2 regions of the Burkholderia contaminans genome follow, and region 2 is predicted to be linked to the other one. Evidence: predicted binding sites of a transcription regulator. Region 2 holds the regulator's gene; the other holds the start of a gene.
What was found. The regulator FliA, encoded in region 2, starts transcription of late flagellar genes. The targets are predictions, from matches to a motif close to CTAAAGTTTNNNNNNNNNNNGCCGNTA.
Positions count from the first base shown of each region.

Region 1: a site for FliA is predicted at 2,455-2,481, ahead of motA (flagellar motor stator protein MotA). Genes of this name have one in related genera too.

Region 1 is NZ_CP090641.1:2,080,937-2,085,358, forward strand. It holds gene LXE91_RS26965 (DUF2325 domain-containing protein) at 1-144, opposite strand, end outside; gene motB (flagellar motor protein MotB) at 494-1,441, opposite strand; gene motA (flagellar motor stator protein MotA) at 1,452-2,321, opposite strand; gene LXE91_RS26980 (aldehyde dehydrogenase family protein) at 2,742-4,223, opposite strand; gene speB (agmatinase) at 4,246-4,422, opposite strand, start outside.
Region 2 is NZ_CP090640.1:1,282,519-1,286,940, reverse strand. It holds gene ahcY (adenosylhomocysteinase) at 127-1,545, opposite strand; S-adenosyl-L-homocysteine riboswitch at 1,578-1,693, opposite strand; gene LXE91_RS05960 (RNA polymerase sigma factor FliA) at 1,803-2,537, opposite strand; gene LXE91_RS05955 (nucleotide-binding protein) at 2,560-3,402, opposite strand; partial or broken gene flhF (flagellar biosynthesis GTPase FlhF) at 3,395-4,422, opposite strand, start outside.

The sequences.
Region 1 (4,422 bases), on a different replicon from region 2:
GCGCGTGCGGCGCTTCGGCTCGGTCGGTTGCGCGCTCGACCGCGCGCAGCATGCGTCGATCCGCGTGCCGGTTGCCGCGGGCAGGTTGCCGCCGGGCGACGAGAGATCCGCCGTGCGGGACAGGCGAAAGGGCGGAGCGTGCATGTTGACCTCTGTCCGGCAGGGTCGGGCCGGGGACGGATGCGCGAAAGATTGGCGAAATATACCACGGAATATAACGCACGAAATTCCGGGAAAATCACGACGCCAGGCCGCGCGGCGCGGTCAGCAGAGCGCGGTTGAATCGTCGGTGAGCGGCACTGAGGCGGGGGAGAGGCTGAGGTGGAGGCTGCATGCGAAACGGGGAGCGATGCCGGCGCGGGATGCGAGATCACCTCCTCGACACACCGCCCGACGAACAATACGTCGATGCGCTCCGGCGGCATGCTGCCGGGCACGACGCGGCGCGCGAGGGTCGCGCGCGTCCGCCCCGAAGTCGTGAATGCCAATGCGTCTAGTGCCCTCGCGTAACCGCCGCCGGCAGCGCCGCGGCCCGCGCGCCCGCCGTCTCGTCCACGGTCGCCCGGCCACCGTCGTGAAAGAAAGCCTGCTCGGCGGCATTGTTCATCACGAGGATGCTGATGCGGCGATTGGTCGGCTCGTCCGCCACGTTCTTGTCGAGCGGCAGGACATCCGCAAGCCCGCGCACCTGGAGCAGCTTCTCCTCCCGCAACCCGCCCGCGACCAGCGCGCGCCGCGCGGCGTTCGCTCGATCGCTGGACAGCTCCCAGTTCGAATAGCCGGTCGAGCCGCCGGAATACGGCGTCGAGTCGGTATGCCCCGCGATCGACACGCGGTTTTCGACATCGTCGAGTGTCGTCCCGATCTGGGAGAGGATCGCGGTGGCGTAGCTTTCAGGCTGCGCACTACCCGACGCGAACATCGGTCGCTTCAGCGAATCGACGATCTCGATGCGCAGGCCCTCGTTGGTGATCGCGATCCGGATCTGGTCCTGGTACGCGCGCAACGACGGGCTATGTGCGATCGCCGCGCTCAGCTTCGCCTTCAGGCGTTCGAGCTTTTGCGTATCGACGATGCCGGCGAGTGCCGCGGGCGAGCTGGCCGGCACCGGTTGCGCCTGGGTGTCGATCGCCGGCGCCGGGTTCGTCATGTCGCGGCCGCCACCCTGCACGACGCTCGGGCGCGGCGCCTGCCCGTCTTTCCCGCCGGAGAGGAGGGTCGACAGCGGCGTGTTGAAGTAGTCCTCGATCCCCTGCTTGTCGTACTTGGACACCGAGCCGAGCAGCCACATCAGCAGGAAGAACGCCATCATCGCCGTGACGAAATCGGCGTACGCGATTTTCCAGGCGCCGCCGTGGTGGGCGTCGTGGTCCTCGCTTTTCCTGCGGCGCACGACGACGAGCGGAGCCTGTTTCGGCGGATTGGAGCGACTGTCGGCCATGGTGCCCCCGTTACGCGGCCTTGGGCGACTTCGTCGCGCGCACGGCCTCGTCGAGCTCCTTGAAGCTCGGGCGATCGGCGGTGAACAGCACCTTGCGGCCGAATTCCACCGCCACCGCCGGTGCGTAGCCGCTCATCGACGCGAGCAGCACGGCCTTCACGCAGTGGAACGGCTTGGCCGCCGCGCGGCCCTTCGCGTTGAGCAGATCCGCGAGCGGGCCGACGAAGCCATACGCGAGCAGGATGCCGAGGAAGGTGCCGACGAGCGCGCCGGCGATCATCTTGCCGAGCACGGCGGGCGGCGCGCCGACCGAGCCCATCGTATGCACGACCCCCATCACCGCGGCGACGATGCCGAACGCCGGGAGGCCGTCCGCCATCTTCTGGATCGCATTGGCCGCGACCGATGCCTCAGCGTGGTGCGTATGCAGTTCCTCGTCCATCAGGTCCTGCATCTCCAGCACGTTCACGTTGCCGCTCGACATCATCCGCAGATAGTCGACGATGAAATCGAGCAGGTGATGGTCTTCGAGCACGTGCGAATACTTCTGGAACAGCGGGCTTTGCTCGGGCGCATCGACGTCGGCCTCGAGCGCCATCATGCCGTCCTTGCGCGCCTTCTGCAGCAGTTCGTACAGCAGCGCGATCAGTTCGACGTATTGCTGCTTCGTGTAGCCGCCGCCCTTGAAACAGGTGGGCAGGCTCTTGAGCGTCTTCTTCAGCGTCGTGACCGGATTGCTGACGACGAACGCACCGAGCGCCGCGCCGAAAATGCATAGGAGCTCGAATGGTTGAAGCAGGGCCGGCACATGGCCGCCCACGCCGACGAAACTGCCGATCACCGACCCGATGACGACGATCCACCCGATGGCTACAAACATGATTACCTCGTCCGCGACTTGCGCTGCTGCATCCGTTGTCGAAAAGCGAGCGGGACGTCCGGTTGTTCCGCTCCATGCCCGCGACGGCGTCGATTCGCTGCAAGAAGACGTCGATCGACGGGTGTTGATGCAATAACGGCGATCGTCCGGACAACTGAACCCGTGATTCCACGCATCGCGCGTGATGCCTGTGTTGCACACGTTTGCGCATGCCGATCTGCGCGATTTTCTTGATCGAAGTCAAAAAATGCATGGCCGTTACGTGAGTTGCCGGTCGGAAGAGATCCGGAAAAAGGTAACGAATACCCTAAGGTTGCCCGGCTGCCCGGGGCCTCTTTCCGGAAATCGATAAAAAAACGGCACCGTGCCACGAGACACGGTGCCGCCAACGGCCTGGAAGGCCCCACTGGTCAGTCGTCGTCAGTCGATCGCGCGCATCGCGTGGCGCAGTTCCTGATAGCTTCGCAGCCCCGCCACGCCGAGTTCACGCCCGATCCCGCTGAGCCCGAAGCCGCCCCAGCACACGTGCGGGTAGATGAGCTGCGGCGCGTTGATCCACACGAGCCCTGCGCGCACGCGCTGCTGGAATTGCTTCGCGATGACCGCATCGCGTGTGACGACGGTCGCGACGAGCCCGTAGCGCGTGTCGTTCGCGAGCGCGATCGCTTCGTCGTCGGTGCGGAACGATTTCACGCACGCAACGGGGCCGAACACTTCGTCGGTCCACAGCGGGTTGTCGGCGGCCGGCTCGGCGATCACGACGGGCGCCATGAAGAAGCCGTCGCCGCCGGCATCCGCCACGCGGCCGCTGAACGCGACGCGTGCGCCCGCCTCGATGCCTTGCTGGAGCATCGCTTCGACGCGCGTACGCTGCGCGGCGGAGATCAGCGGCCCCATCGCGACCTGTTCCGCGGCCGGCGGCGCGACGACGAGCGCGCGCACGGCCGTCTCGAACGCGGCCATGAAGCTGCGGTACACGCTGTCGTGCACGAGGATGCGCGCGGTGGCCGAGCACATCTGGCCCGCGTTCGTGAAGGCGCCCGCGACGGCGAGCGACACCGCGACGTCGAGATCGGCATCGTCGCGCACGATCAGCGACGACTTGCCGCCGAGTTCGAGCGTCACGCGCTTCATGTCGACGGCCGCGGCCTGCATGACCTTGCGGCCGGCCGCGGTGCTGCCGGTAAACGAGATCTTGTCGATCAGCGGGTGCGCGGTCAGCGCCGCGCCGACTTCGGCGCCGCCGTTCACGACGTTGACGATGCCGGCCGGCACACCGGCTTCGGCGACGATGTCGAGCAGTGCGTGCTCGGTGGGCGACGTGAGTTCGGACGGCTTCAGCACGACCGCGCAGCCCGCTGCGAGCGCGGGCGCGAGCTTCCACGCGGTCGTGACCATCGGGAAGTTCCACGGCATGACGAGCGCCGCGACGCCGACGGAGTCGTAGAAGCGTTCGGCCGTGACGGCGTCGCTCGGCAGTGCGACCGGTTCGGCGGCGAACAGCGCCGGGTCCTCGCACAGCTTCGCGTAGTACGCGAACGTGGCGGCCACGTCGCCGACATCGGCGTCGGCCTCGAACGGCGGCTTGCCGCTCACCTGCATCTGCAGCGCCGCCGGGCGATCGCGCGAGGCTTCGACGCGCGCGGCGATCGTCGCGAGAATGCGGCCGCGTTCGGCGGGCGGCGTATCGCGCCAGCCGGCGAACGCATCGCGCGCGGCGCGCACCGCGGCATCGACGTGCGCGGCCGTCGCGAATTCCTGCCAGCCGATCGCGGCACCGGTCGACGCGTCGAAGATCGGCGCGCCGGGCGCATCGGCATGTGTGCGCACGGGCTGGCCGGCGATGTGCGCTGCGGGCAGCACGAACGTGGCGGTGGAGCGGGAAAGCTCGGCGGTGGACATGAAGGTCATCCTGTCGGTCGGGTTAGCGGTAGGCGACGCCCGGCATCACGCAGAGCATCTCGAACGCGAGGTTCGCGCCGGTGAGCGCGGTGGTGCCGGCCGGATCGTATGGCGGCGCGACTTCGACGAGGTCGGCGCCGACGATGTTCAGCCCCTTCATGCCGCGCACGATCTCGAGGCCCTGCTGGATGGTGAGGCC
Region 2 (4,422 bases):
CAGTGGCCGCCGCCGGCCGCCGCGGGTGCCCGAAGGCGCGCCGCGGCAGCCAGCGATCCCGCGCCGTGCCGCCGTACCGGGTGCGCGAGTGACGTGCGCACGGCACCGCGGCAGCGGCGCACCGGATCAGTAGCGGTAGTGGTTCGGCTTGAACGGGCCGTCCTTCTGCACGCCGATGTACGAAGCCTGCTCGTCCGACAGCACGGACAGGTTCGCGCCGATGCGCGCCAGGTGCAGGCGTGCGACCTTTTCATCGAGGTGCTTCGGCAGCACGTACACCTTGTTCTCGTACTCGTTGCCGCGCACGAACAGCTCGATCTGCGCGAGCGTCTGGTTCGCGAACGAGTTCGACATCACGAACGACGGGTGGCCGGTCGCGCAGCCGAGGTTCACGAGGCGACCTTCCGCCAGCAGGATCACACGCTTGCCGTCCGGGAAGATGATGTGGTCGACCTGCGGCTTGATGTTTTCCCACTGGTACTGGCGGGTGGACGCGACGTCGATTTCCGAGTCGAAGTGACCGATGTTGCAGACGATCGCGTTGTGGCGCATCGCCTTCATGTGATCGTGGTTGATCACGTGGTAGTTGCCGGTGGCCGTCACGAAGATGTCGGCCTTGTCGGCCGCGTATTCCATCGTCACGACGCGGTAGCCTTCCATCGCCGCCTGCAGTGCGCAGATCGGGTCGATTTCGGTGACCCACACGGTCGCGCCCAGGCCGCGCAGCGATTGCGCGCAGCCCTTGCCCACGTCGCCGTAGCCCGCGACGACCGCGACCTTGCCCGCGATCATCACGTCGGTCGCGCGCTTGATGCCGTCGACCAGCGATTCACGGCAGCCGTACAGGTTGTCGAACTTCGACTTCGTGACCGAATCGTTCACGTTGAACGCCGGGAACGGCAGGCGGCCGTCCTTTTCCATCTGGTACAGGCGGTGCACGCCGGTCGTGGTTTCTTCGGTCACGCCCTTGATGTGCGCGAGGCGCGTCGAGTACCAGGTCGGGTCGGCGTCGAGATGCTTCGCGATCGACTTGTACAGCGCGACTTCTTCCTCGTTGGTCGGCTTCGCGATCACCGAACGGTCCTTCTCGGCCTTCGCGCCGAGGATCAGCAGCAGCGTTGCGTCGCCGCCGTCGTCCAGGATCATGTTCGCGAATTCGCCGTTCGGCCATTCGAAGATGCGGTGCGAGAATTCCCAGTATTCGTCGAGCGATTCGCCCTTGAACGCGAACACCGGCGTGCCGGCTTCGACGATCGCGGCAGCAGCGTGGTCCTGCGTCGAGAAGATGTTGCACGAGGCCCAGCGGACGTCCGCGCCGAGCGCCTTCAGCGTCTCGATCAGCACGCCCGTCTGGATCGTCATGTGCAGCGAACCGGCAATGCGCGCGCCCTTCAGCGGCTGCTGTGCCTTGTATTCGTCACGGATCTGCACGAGGCCCGGCATTTCGGTCTCGGCGATGTTCAGTTCCTTGCGGCCCCAGCCGGCCAGCGCCATGTCGGCGACGACGTAATCGTGGGTAGCTTTGGAATCGATAATGGCGTTCATCACGCCCTCCTTTCTAAAAAGTTTCTAGATTGGTGACGTGAGCGCCGTTCAGGAAGCGGGGCCGAAGCGGTTGTGCCGCACGGCTGCTTGGTGAAGCCTTCCGAGCCTGGCGGACACAGAGTGGTCCGTCGCAACGCTCCTCGGAAAGCGGAGAGGATTGTAGCAAATCGGCGCGCTGAATGCGCAAGCACGGCGCACATACGGTGCGTACCCGGCACAAGCGCGCGCCGTCGGCGCGCGTGGCCGTCAGGAAAGGGTCAGGACTCCGCGCCGACCCACGCCTGTTCGCGCAGCCGTGCGCGCAAGCGCGCGACGGCCTGGCTGTGCAGCTGGCACACGCGCGATTCGCTTACTTCGAGCACCGCGCCGATCTCGCGCAGATTCAGACCCCGTTCGTAATACAGCGACATCAGCAGCTTCTCGCGCTCCGGCAGGCGCTCGATCGCCTCGACGAGCGCTTCGCGCAGGTGCTCGTCGAGCAGCGCCGACAGCGGATCGGCGTGATCGACGCGATAGCGGTCGAGGAACGGCTCGTCGTCGGCCGCGCGGTCGAAATCCTCGTAGTAGATCAGCTGGCTGCCGTGCAGGTCCTGCAGCATCCCCTGGTATTCGTCGAGCGGCATGTTCAGGTGCTGCGCGATCTCGGTCTCGCTCGCCGAGCGGCCGAGATGCTGCTCGACCTGGTGCACCGCGTGCTCGACCTCGCGCGACGTCTTGCGCAGGCTGCGCGGCAGCCAGTCGTTGCTGCGCAGTTCGTCGAGCATCGCACCGCGGATACGCTGGGTCGCGTAGGTCTCGAACTGCGCGCCCTGGTCCTCCTTGTAGCGGCCGGCCGCGTCCATCAGGCCGATCATGCCGGCCTGGATCAGGTCGTCGAGGTCGACGCTCGCCGGCATCTTCGCGACGAGCTGCAGCCCGAGGCGTCGCACGAGCGGCGCATACTGCGCGAGCACGTCGGCCTGGGACATCTTTCCTTGAGCGTTGTACATCATGGCTCTCTCCTTCCGATGGCGCTCACGCGGCGTGTGCCGCGCCCGCCTCATACGACGGCTTGCCGCCCGCGTGCACGGCGCGGCCCGCACCCGCACCCGCACCCGCACCCGAACCCGAACCCGGGCGCATCGGCCAGTACAGCAGGTCGGCGGCGATCTGCCGGTAGTCCCGCGCGGCGGGCGACGACGGGAACGCGTCGACCGCGGCGCGCGTCAGCTCGCGTGCATGCTCGACGAGCGGATCGGCGCTCACGCAGCCCGCGTCGGCGATCGACACGGTCAGGTAGCGGCTCGCGACGCCCGCGAGGTTGTCGAACGCGACCTTCGCGTCCGCATGACTGCCGACGTGATTGGTCAGCACGCGGAACTGCGCGAACGCATGCGCGAAATGCAGCCGCTTCATGTATGCATACGCCTCGGTGATCGCCTGTGCGGCGACCCGCGTGACGACCAGCACGTCGTGCGCTTCGCGTGCGAGCGCCGATAACGAGCCGTCGGCGCCGAGCTGCGCGTCGACGAGGACGATGTCGGCCGGCCCGTCGATGAAATCGCTCAGCTGCGCATCGGTGTAGCCGGTACGCGCGAGCCGCGCCGCGGCGCACAGGCCGAAGCCGGCCGCGACCCGCATGCGCTCGCCGTCGCGCAGCCACGCGCCCGCCAGCGTCGCGCTGGCCGAATGCACGTCGGCTCGCTCGTCGACGACGAGCACATCCTTGCCGAGCGACGCGAGCGCCGCCGCCAGGTTCACGACGGTGGACGTGCAGCCGACACCCGCCGGCCCGCCCGCCACCGCGACGATGCGTGATGCGCGCCCGGCCAGCAGGCGCCGCAGCCCTTCGGCCTGGTCGATGATTCGTTTATCCAAATCGCACCTCGTGAAGCTCGGCGGTGGAACGTGCGGTCAGTGCGGAAAGCAGCGTCGGCATGTCCTCGTCTTGCGGCACGAAGGGCGAGCCGTCGCGCGGGACACAGAACGCGCTCTTCAGCAGGAATTTGGTCGAGGCGACGTACAGGTTCTCCGGCACTTTCTGGCCGGTCGACACGTAGTGGATCGGCAGCTTGTAGCGGATCACCGTGTCGAGCACGCCGCCGAGGTGGGTCGCCTCGTCGAGCTTCGTGAGGATGCAGCCGGCCAGGTCCGGATGCTCGCCCGCGCTGCGGTACGCCTGCACGACTTCGTTGAGCGTGTCGCCGTGGCTCGTCGCGTTGAGCAGCAGCAGGCGCTGCACCGGCGCGTTCGCGCCGTGCAGCATCGCGATCTGGTCGGATACCGCGCGGTCGCGCTGGCTCATGCCGATCGTGTCGATCAGCACGATGTGCTTGTTGCGCAGCTCGGACAGCGCGAGCGCGAGGTCGCCCGCATCCTTCACCGCGTGCACCGGCACGCCGAGGATCTTGCCGAAGATGCGCAGTTGCTCGTGGCCACCGATCCGGTAGCTGTCGGTGGTCAGCAGCGCGACCTTGCTCGCGCCGAAGCGCATCACGCAGCGTGCGGCCAGCTTCGCGGTGGTGGTCGTCTTGCCGACGCCCGTCGGCCCCATCAGCGCGAACACGCCGCCGCGCTCCATCAGCGCATCTTCGCTGTCGAGCACCGGCAGGTTCGACGCGAGCACCGACTGCGCCCATTCGGCGGCCTGTTCGAAGGTCTGCGCGCCGTCGCCGGCCGGCATGTTGTCGACCAGCATCCGCACGAGCTGCGCGGAGAAACCGGCCGCGAACAGGTGCTTCGTCAGCGCGCCGTGCACGGCGCTGCGACGCTGGCGGTCGTGCCACATCAGGCTGTCGAACTGCTCCGCCATCATCCCGCGCAGTTCGCCGAGCTCCTGCATCACCGTATCGTTGACGATCCGCTCGATGCGCGACTTCACGGCGTCGGCCACCGCGG